3 regions of the Xenophilus sp. genome follow, and region 3 is predicted to be linked to each of the others. Evidence: predicted binding sites of a transcription regulator. Region 3 holds the regulator's gene; each other region holds the start of a gene.
The links. Region 3 encodes FNR, which switches genes on or off when oxygen is low (the NO sensors DNR and NnrR bind a similar motif). Its sites were predicted from a motif close to TTGATNNNNATCAA; they were not measured.

Region 1: a site for FNR is predicted at 1,864-1,877, ahead of azu (azurin). Genes of this name have one in related genera too.
Region 2: a site for FNR is predicted at 1,790-1,803, ahead of ACIY1X_RS24250 (3-hydroxybenzoate 6-monooxygenase). Genes of this name have one in related genera too.

What each region holds. Positions count from the first base shown of each region.
Region 1 is NZ_JBIQNC010000049.1:21,241-24,507, forward strand. It holds gene ACIY1X_RS10190 (DUF2188 domain-containing protein) at 1-215, shown strand, start outside; tRNA gene ACIY1X_RS10195 (tRNA-Ala) at 510-585, opposite strand; gene ACIY1X_RS10200 (GMP reductase) at 644-1,621, opposite strand; gene azu (azurin) at 1,984-2,430, shown strand; partial or broken gene ACIY1X_RS10210 (UvrD-helicase domain-containing protein) at 2,477-3,267, shown strand, end outside.
Region 2 is NZ_JBIQNC010000267.1:893-4,159, reverse strand. It holds gene ACIY1X_RS24255 (fumarylacetoacetate hydrolase family protein) at 1-538, opposite strand, end outside; gene ACIY1X_RS24250 (3-hydroxybenzoate 6-monooxygenase) at 562-1,773, opposite strand; gene ACIY1X_RS24245 (LysR family transcriptional regulator) at 1,892-2,800, shown strand; gene ACIY1X_RS24240 (alpha/beta hydrolase) at 2,820-3,267, opposite strand, start outside.
Region 3 is NZ_JBIQNC010000006.1:17,081-20,347, forward strand. It holds gene dmpG (4-hydroxy-2-oxovalerate aldolase) at 1-451, shown strand, start outside; gene dmpH (2-oxo-3-hexenedioate decarboxylase) at 463-1,251, shown strand; gene ACIY1X_RS02405 (2-hydroxymuconate tautomerase) at 1,270-1,461, shown strand; gene fnr (fumarate/nitrate reduction transcriptional regulator Fnr) at 1,477-2,196, opposite strand; gene hemN (oxygen-independent coproporphyrinogen III oxidase) at 2,382-3,267, shown strand, end outside.

The sequences.
Region 1 (3,267 bases), on a different contig from region 3:
AATGGGTCGTACCCATCAACGGCGGCGATCGGTGGGGTGTGCGGGGAGAAGGCAATGACCGTCTCACCTCCATCCATGACACGCAACAACAGGCGATTGACCGTGCGCGGGGCATCGCCATCAACCAGCAGAGCGAGATGTTCATCCAAGGGCGTGACGGCCAGATCCGTGAGCGCAACAGCTACGGTGACGATCCGTTCCCGCCCAAGGGCTGAACTGGAGGCTGGCCTCGCGGGTTTGTCGTTCTGCTTTGCCCGTGCAAACCCGCGAACCAACCATTCCCGTCGACACACGCACAAGTGGTTGATGAACAACGCCGTCTGCGAGTGCCACGGCGAAGAAGTTGGCGCAGGTTTCGAGAGAAGATAGGGCGGAACAGGGGCGAACCGGGCGCGTCGTGGCGGTCGTGCGACCGGCTGGTGGCACCCGCAGAATGGCCGGGAACCCCGCGTGGTGTGCGGAATCCGCAAAGGAAAACGCCCAACCGAGAACGGTTGGGCGCTGAATAGTGGTGGAGAGGAGGAGGATCGAACTCCCGACCTCCGCATTGCGAACGCGGCGCTCTCCCAGCTGAGCTACCCCCCCACAACGAGCCACGTATTTTACAACGAACGGCGGCCGCGTGGCGCCCGGGCCCAGGCGCTCACATCAGCAGGTGCTCGCCGGCGTTGTCGCCGCCCAGGATGACGTAGTTCACCTTGCGGATGTCCATCAGGCGCTTGCCGCCGGCGTAGCTGATGGAGCTCTGCACGTCCTGCTCCATCTCCACCAGGGTGTCGGCCAGCCGGCCCTTGATGGGCTCCAGGATGCGCTTGCCCTCGACGTGGCGGTATTCGCCCTTGTTGAAGTCGCTGGCCGAGCCGTAGTACTCCTTGAAGAGCTGGCCGTCGACCTCCACGGTCTTGCCCGGCGACTCCTCGTGGCCGGCGAACAGCGAGCCGATCATCACCATCGTGGCGCCGAAGCGGATGCTCTTGGCGATGTCGCCGTGGTCGCGGATGCCGCCGTCGGCAATGATGGGCTTGGTCGCCACCCGCGCGCACCACTTGAGCGCCGAGAGCTGCCAGCCGCCGGTGCCGAAGCCGGTCTTGAGCTTGGTGATGCACACCTTGCCCGGGCCGATGCCGACCTTGGTGGCGTCGGCACCCCAGTTCTCCAGGTCGATCACCGCCTCGGGCGTGCCCACGTTGCCGGCGATGACGAAGGTCTGCGGCAGTTTCTGCTTGAGGTACGCGATCATGTTCTTCACGCTGTCGGCATGGCCGTGCGCGATGTCGATGGTCACGTACTCGGGGGCCAGGCCCTCGGCCACCAGCTGGTCCACCGTCTGGTAGTCGGCCGGCTTGACGCCCAGCGAGATGGAGGCGAACACGCCGGCCTCCTTCATGCGCCGCGTGAAGGCGATGTTGTCCAGGTCGAAGCGGTGCATCACGTAGAAGTAGCCGTTCTTCGCCAGCCACAGGCAGATGGACTCGTCCACCACCGTCTTCATGTTGGCCGGCACCACCGGCAGGCGGAAGCTGCGCCCGCCCAGCTCCACGCTGGCGTCGCATTCGGAGCGGCTTTCCACGCGGCACTTGCGCGGCAGCAGCAGGACGTTGTCGTAGTCGAAGATTTCCATGGCCAGGCTCTCCTTTGAGCGCAATGACGTCGTTGAACGGTTCGGAGGGATGAGCGCTTGGCTTGGCCGGCCTTGGTGCCGCGCCAGGGAAGGGCGGCCACAAAAAACCGGGCGCAAGAAAACTTGGGCCCGGTGATTGATTCTAGCGAGGCGTGTGCGCCGGCGGATTCTGCCGGCGGATATGGCCGCCATATGGGAAGGGCCATGGCCGATGCGCCGAAGACGCCCTGGGGCGACGGGATTTGATCCAGGTCATGCCGACCCGCGGCGTTGCCGTCCAGAATGCCTGCATCGGGCGGCCCGGCCGTGCCGGGCGCCGCCCGCCCGCAGCCCTGCTGCACATCCCCAAGGAAAGTACCTTCATGAAGCACTATCTCGTTGCCGCCCTCCTGGCCGTCGGTTCCGTGGCCGTCCATGCCGCCGACTGCGCCGTCACCGTCGAGAGCAATGACGCCATGCAGTTCGACAAGAAGGAGATCGTCGCGCCCAAGAGCTGCAAGACCTTCAACGTGCAGCTCAAGCACGTCGGCAAGCTGCCCAAGGCCGCGATGGGCCACAACTGGGTGCTGACGAAGACGGCCGACGTGCAGGCCGTGGCCAACGACGGCATCCCCGCCGGCCTGAACGCGCAGTACCTCAAGGCCGGCGATGCACGGGTGATCGCACACACCAAGGTGATCGGCGGCGGCGAGACCGATTCGGTCGCCGTGGACATGTCCAAGCTCAAGGCCGGCGAGTCCTACACCTTCTTCTGCTCCTTCCCGGGCCACTCCGGCATCATGAAGGGCACTTTCAAGATCGGCGCCTGAGCGCTTCCGGCCGCCGAGGCATGACCCGCGTTCCTACAATGCGGGCATGTCTCTTCCGGGCTTCGATGCCGGGCCCAGCGCGGCCGCTTCCTCCGCTTCTTCCTCCCCTCTGCTCGCCAACCTCAACGAGGAACAGCTGGCCGCGGTGACGCTGCCCGCGGGCAACGCGCTCATCCTCGCCGGCGCCGGCTCGGGCAAGACGCGGGTGCTGACCACGCGCATCGCCTGGCTGCTGTCCACCGGGCAGGTGTCGCCGGGCGGGGTGATGGCCGTCACCTTCACCAACAAGGCGGCCAAGGAGATGATGACGCGCCTGACGGCGATGCTGCCCGTCAACGTGCGCGGCATGTGGATCGGCACCTTCCACGGCCTGTGCAACCGCTTCCTGCGCGCGCACTGGAAGCTCGCCGGCCTGCCGCAGAGCTTCCAGATCCTCGACACGCAGGACCAGCTTTCGGCCATCAAGCGGCTGATGAAGCAGTTCAACGTCGACGACGAGCGCTTCCCGGCCAAGCAGACGCAGTGGTTCATCGCCGGCGCCAAGGAGGAGGGTCAGCGCCCGCGCGACATCCAGCCGCGCGGCGAGGAGGAGCGCAAGAAGGTCGAGCTCTACCAGCTCTACGAGGAGCAGTGCCAGCGCGAGGGCGTGGTGGACTTCGGCGAGCTGATGCTGCGCAGCTACGAGCTGCTGCGCGACAACGACCCGGTGCGCGAGCACTACCAGCGGCGCTTCCGCCACATCCTGATCGACGAGTTCCAGGACACCAACCGGCTGCAGTACGCGTGGATCAAGATGCTCTCGGGCAGCACCGACGAGCAGGGCCGCTTCCACCCCGG
Region 2 (3,267 bases), on a different contig from region 3:
GGATGTTCCAGATGAGCTTGTCGAGGTCGGACTGCTGCTTCACCTGGCCGTTGACGGCCAGCGCGATCGCGCCGCGTTCCAGCACGGTGCCGGGCATCGGCACGATCTCGGAGATGACGGAGGACTGCTCCACGTCCTTGCCCAGGTCCCAGGGCCGGCCCTTGTCGCGCGCGGCGAGCTGCAGGTCGCGGCGCGTCATGTCCAGGCCGCAGGCGTAGCCGTAGATCAGCTTCGCCGCATCGGCGCGCGCCACGCGGAAGCCCGGCGCGCCGATGGCGACGACCAGCTCCATCTCGAAGTGGTAGTTCTGCGTGCCCGGCGGGTAGGCCACGGTGGCGCCCGACTCGACCAGCGTGGACGGGCTCTTGGTGAAGTAGAAGGGCTGCTCGACGGACTTGTCGACCGGCCGGCCCATCTCCACCGCATGCGCGTGGTAGTTGCGGCCGACGAAGAACAGGCGCTGCACGGGCAGGCGCCGCGATTCGCCGCGCACGGGCACGCTGGCGACGGGGGGCGGGGTCCAGAGGTAGTCGGTCATGTCGGTTCATTCCTTGGGTTCGTTCAGTCCTTGGCCAGGCAGGTGTCCACGGTCCAGCCGTAGAGCCATTCCATGGCGTCGTAGAAGCGCTCGGGTGTGCGGCCCTTCCACAGCTCGTTGCGCACCAGCCGCTCCACGCCCCTGGCGTGGAAGATGCGGCCCATCTCGCGCGAGGACAGCACCACGCGCGCGGTGCGCGCCACGCGCGACTTCTGGTAGAGGGCGAAGGCCTTGTCGAACTGGTTGTCCGTGGCGCGCAGGGCCTCGCCCAGCGTCACCGCGTCCTCCATCGCCATGCAGGCGCCCTGCGCCATGTACTGCAGCGTGGCGTGTGCCGCGTCGCCCAGCAACACAGCGCGCCCGAACACCCACTGGCCGATCGGCTCGCGGTCGGCGGTGGCCCAGCGCTTCCAGTCCCTGGGCAGCTCGATGAGCTGGCGCGCCCTGGCGCAGATGCCCTCGAAGTAGCTCAGCACCTCCTCGCGGCTGCCCTCGCGCACACTCCACTCTTCCTGGTCGCGGCTGTGGAAGGTGACGACCACGTTGTACTGCTCGCCGCCGCGCAGCGGGTAGTGCACCAGGTGGCAGTTGGGGCCGACCCAGATGCTGGCGGCGTTCCACTGCAGGTCGGCGGGGAAGTCGGCACGGTCCACCACCGCGCGGTAGACCACATGGCCGGAGACGCGCGCCTCGTCGCCCACGTACTGGCGGCGCACGGCCGACTTCACGCCGTCGGCGCCGATCAGCGCCGCGCCGCGGAAGCGCCGGCCGTCGCCCGTCACCACGGTCACGCCGGCGTCGTCCTGCTCGACGCGCTGCACCTGGGCGCCGGTGGCGATCTCGATGCGGCCGGTGGCGTGCGCGCCCTCCAGCAGCGAGCCGTGCACGTCGGCGCGGTGGATCACCGCGTAGGGGTTGCCGAAGCGCTTGCGGAAGGCCTCGCCGGTGGGGATGCGGCCGACGCAGTATTCGTCCAGCGCGTCGTGCATCACCATCTCGTCGGTGTAGACGGCGCGGGCGCGGGCGATCTCGCCGATGCCCAGCGCGTCGAAGGCGGCGAAGGCGTTGGGGCCGAGCTGGATGCCGGCGCCGATCTCGCCGAGCTGCGCGGCCTGCTCCAGCACCAGCACGTCGAAGCCGCGGCGCACCAGCGCCAGCGCGGCGGCCACGCCGCCGATGCCGCCGCCGGCCACCAGCACCGGCTGGGAGGAAGTCGTGGGGTTCGTGTTCGCCATGTGCGTCTCCTGGCTCTTGATGTCTGTCAATGGCGCGGATTGTTCGCGGCCACCACTATTGCATCAAGCGCTGTAGCGGATACTTCGTATCTCGTTTTTCAATAGATGGAGAGGCGGCATGTCCAAGCTCGACCTGGAATGGCTCAAGGTCTTCGACGAGGTGTGGCAGACGGCCAGCGTCTCCAAGGCGGCCGAGCGCCTGGGCATCGCGCAGGCGGCCGCCAGCACGGCGCTGAACAAGCTGCGCGCGCACTTCGACGACCGCCTGTTCGAGCGCACCGCGCTGGGCATGCAGCCCACGCCGCACGCGCAGAAGATCCAGCCCGCCCTGCGCGAGGCGCTGGCGCAGATCGAGCGCGCCCGCGCCAGCCGCGAGGCCTTCGTGCCCGAGCGGGCGACGCGGCGTTTCCGCATCTGCCTGACGGACATCAGCGAGGTGGTGCTGCTGCCGCGCCTGCTCGACCACCTGGGCCGCGTGGCGCCCGGGGTGCAGATCGAGACGGAGATCATTTCCGGCGCCAGCTCGCGCCGCCTGGAGGACGGCGAGATCGACCTGGCGGTGGGCTTCATGCCGCAACTGGACGCCGGCTTCTACGGACAGACCCTCTTCTGGCAGAACTTCGTGTGCCTGGTGGCGCAGGACCATCCGCGCATCGGCGCGCGCCTCACGAGGAAAGCCTTCTCGGCGGAGTCGCACGCGCTCATCGCCTCCTCCGGCACCGGCCACGCGATCGTCGACAAGACCATCGCCCGTGCCGGCATCGAGCGCCGGGTGGCGGTGCGGCTGTCGAGCTTCCTGGGCGTGGCGCGCATCGTGGCGCAGACGCAGCTGCTGGCGGTGGTGCCGCGCATCCTGGGCGAGATCCTGTCCACGCAGGAGCCGGTGCGCCTGGTGGAGCCGCCCTTCGCCCTGCCCGACTACGCCGTCAAGCAGCACTGGCACGCGCGCTTCCACGCCGACGACGGCAACGCCTGGCTGCGGCGCACGCTGGCGCAGCTCTTCGGCGGGCGCAGGCCGGCGCCCTGAGAGGCGCGCCCGCGCCCCGTCAGCCGCCCCGCGCGCAGGCCTGCTCGAAGAAGGCCAGGACCTGCTCGCCCAGCCATGACTCGCCCGAATTGAAGTGCGCCACGACCGAGATGTGGTTGTGGTCGGGCAGGGCGATGTGCAGCGGCGCCCGGCCGCGCGCCTGGCCGACTACGTGCGCGAACTCCAGCCCGTAGACGTCCAGCCAGGGGTTCTCGTATTCGGCGTTGACCACCAGCACCGGCAGCTGCAGCCGCGCGGCATGCGCCACCGGCGAGAGCAGCGCCAGCCGGCCCTCGTTCTCGCCGTGGTAGGCGCGCACGCCGGCGGCGTTGGGGTTGTCGCGGCGCACGTCGGCACGCAGCCGCGCCGACACCAGCACCAGCGCGTGCGCCCTCGGGGCCAGGCCCAGCAGCGGATCGCAGGCGTAGGCGGCCGCGTGCGTGCCGCCGGCCGAATGGCCGACGAGG
Region 3 (3,267 bases):
GCTGGGCTTCCACGGCCACCACAACCTCGCGATGGGCGTGGCGAACTCCATCGCCGCCATCGAGGCCGGCGCCAACCGCATCGACGCCGCCTCGGCCGGCCTGGGCGCCGGCGCCGGCAATACGCCGATGGAGGTGCTGGTGGCCGTGTGCGAGCGCATGGGCATCGTCACCGGCGTCGACCTCTGGAAGATCCAGGACGTGGCGGACGACCTGGTGGTGCCGATCATGGACTTCCCGATCCGCATCGACCGTGATGCGCTCACGCTGGGCTATGCCGGCGTGTACGGCTCCTTCCTGCTGTTCGCCAAGCGCGCCGAGAAGAAGTACGGCGTGCCCGCGCGCGAGCTGCTGGTGGAGCTGGGCCGGCGCGGCATGGTCGGCGGGCAGGAGGACATGATCGAGGACACCGCGCTGACCCTGGCGCGCGAACGCGGCCTGCTGGCTGCCTGAAGGGGAGGCGCATGGCACTCGACAGGAACACCATCGACCAGCTCGCCGCCCACCTGGAGACCTGCGAACTGGAGGCGCGGGACACGCCCAAGATCACCGACGAGCATCCCGGCATGGACTGGGACGACGCCTACGCGATCCAGGACGCGATCCTCGCGCGCAAGCTGGCCCGCGGTGCGCGCGTGGTCGGCCTGAAGGCCGGCCTGACCTCGCACGCCAAGATGAAGCAGATGGGCGTGGACAGCCCCGTCTTCGGCTTCCTCGTGGACGCGTTCAGCGTGCCCGAGGGCGCTGCGGTGAAGACGGCCGGGCTGATCCACCCCAAGGTCGAGCCCGAGATCGCCTTCGTGCTCAAGCACGCGCTCAAGGGGCCGGGCTGCCACATCGGCGCCGTGCTCGCGGCCACCGACTTCGTGCTGCCCGGCATCGAGGTGATCGACAGCCGCTACCGCGACTTCAAGTTCGACCTCAAGAGCGTGGTGGCCGACAACACCTCGGCCGCGCGCTTCGTGGTCGGCGGCCGGGCGCTGCGGCCCGAGCAGGTGGACCTGCGCACCGTCGGCATCGTGCTGGAGAAGAACGGCGCGCCGGTGGCGCTGGGGGCCGGCGCCTCGGTGCTGGGCCACCCGGCCGCCGCGGTCGCCATGCTGGCCAACCACCTGGGCCGGCAGGGCAGGGAGATTCCTGCCGGCAGCCTGATCCTCTCGGGCGGCGCCACCGAGGCGGTGGCGGTGGAGGCCGGCGACGCGGTGACGCTGCGCGTGCAGGGCATGGGCAGCGTCGGGCTGCGCTTCGCCTGAGCGCAGGGAGGCACGACCATGCCCTTCGCCCAGATCTACATGATCGAAGGCCGCACCGAGGCGCAGAAGAAGGCGGTGATCGAGAAGGTCTCGCAGGCGCTGGTGGAGGCCACCGGCGCGCCGATGGCCAACGTGCGCGTCTGGATCCAGGAGGTGCCCAAGGAGAACTGGGGCATCGCCGGCGTCAGCGCCAAGGAACTGGGGCGCTAGCCGGCAGGCGCCGCATCAGGCGCAGACGGTGGGGTTCACCAGCCGCTTGAGCGCATCCGCGTCAAGGATGCGCACGTGGCGCTGGTTCACCTCGACCAGGCCGTCCTCGACGAACTTGGAGAGCGTGCGGCTCACGGTCTCCAGCTTCAGGCCCAGGTAGCTGCCGATCTCCTCGCGCGTCATGCGCAGCACCAGTTCGCTGGCCGAGAAGCCGCGCGCGTGCAGGCGCTGCACCAGGTTGAGCAGGAAGGCGGCCAGGCGTTCCTCGGCGCGCATGCTGCCCAGCAGCAGCATCACGCCGTGCTCGCGCACGATCTCGCGGCTCATGATCTGGTGCACGTGGCGCTGCAGCGCCGTGACCTCGCGCGACAGCTCCTCGATGCGGTCGAAGGGCATCACGCAGACCTCCGCGTCCTCCAGCGCCACGGCGTCGCAGGTGTGGTGGTTGTTGACGATGCCGTCCAGGCCGATGATCTCGCCGGCCATCTGGAAGCCGGTGACCTGGTCGCGCCCGTCCTCGGCCGTCACCTGGGTCTTGAAGACGCCGGTGCGGATGGCGTAGAGCGCCGAGAAGCGCTCGCCGTTGCGGAACAGCGTCTCCTTGCGTTTGACCTTGCGCCGCGTGGCCACGAGGTCGTCGATGCGCTCCAGTTCGGTCGGCTGCAGGCCCACCGGCATGCAAAGCTCCCGCAGGTTGCAGTTCGAGCAGGCGACTTTGATCTTTTCGGGCGTCATGGTCATCAGGTGAGTCGGTCCGACGGTGGCGCCGACGGGCACGAGGCGCGGATCCGCGGCCCTCGACGGCATTGTGCGCGCGCAATCCTCCAGCGGATTGATCCAGGTCAAACAAGCCGAAGCCCAACCGCCGCACAGTGCGAGGGTACCCCGCCACGGGAGCTTTGCCCACCCCGGCCGCCACGATGAGTCCGCTGACCCTCCACCCTTCTCCCGCCGCCCCCGCTGCGGCGGCCGCCGAGCCCGCGCTGTCCCCGGCGCTGCTGCGCCGCTTCGACGTGCCCGGCCCGCGCTACACCTCCTATCCCACGGCCGACCGCTTCGTGGAGGCCTTCGGCGCCGACGACTACGCCCAGGCGCTGGCCCAGCGCCGGCAGGCCGGCCGCGCGGCGGGCCTGCCGCTGTCGCTGTACGTCCACATCCCCTTCTGCCACTCGCTGTGCTACTACTGCGCCTGCAACAAGATCGTCACCAAGCGGCACGAGAAGGGGCGCGAGTACCTGCAGTACCTGCGCCGCGAGATCGCGCTGCAGGTCGAGCACCTGGGGCAGGGCGCGCCGGTCAGCCAGCTGCACCTGGGCGGCGGCACGCCCACCTTCCTGAACGACGGCGAGCTGGGGCAGTTGATGGACATGCTGCGCCAGGCCTTCGCCCTCGCGCCGCAGGGCGAATACTCCATCGAGGTCGACCCGCGCACCGTCGACGAGGCGCGGCTGGCCCGCCTGGCCGAACTGGGCTTCAACCGGCTGAGCTTCGGCGTGCAGGACTTCGACCCGGACGTGCAGAAGGCGGTGCACCGCGTGCAGCCGGCGGCCGAGGTGTTCGCCCTGGTGGGGGCCGCGCGGCGCCTGGGCTTCGGCTCGATCAACGTCGACCTGATCTACGGCCTGCCGCGCCAGAACGCCGAGTCCTTCGAGCGGACGCTGGCCCAGGTGGGCGAGTTGCGACCCGACCGCATCGCGCTGTACGCCTACGCCCACCTGCCCGAGCGCTTCAAGCCGCAGCGCCGCATCGACGCCGCCGAACTGCCGCCTGCCGGCGCCAAGGTCGACATGCTCTCGCGCGCCATCG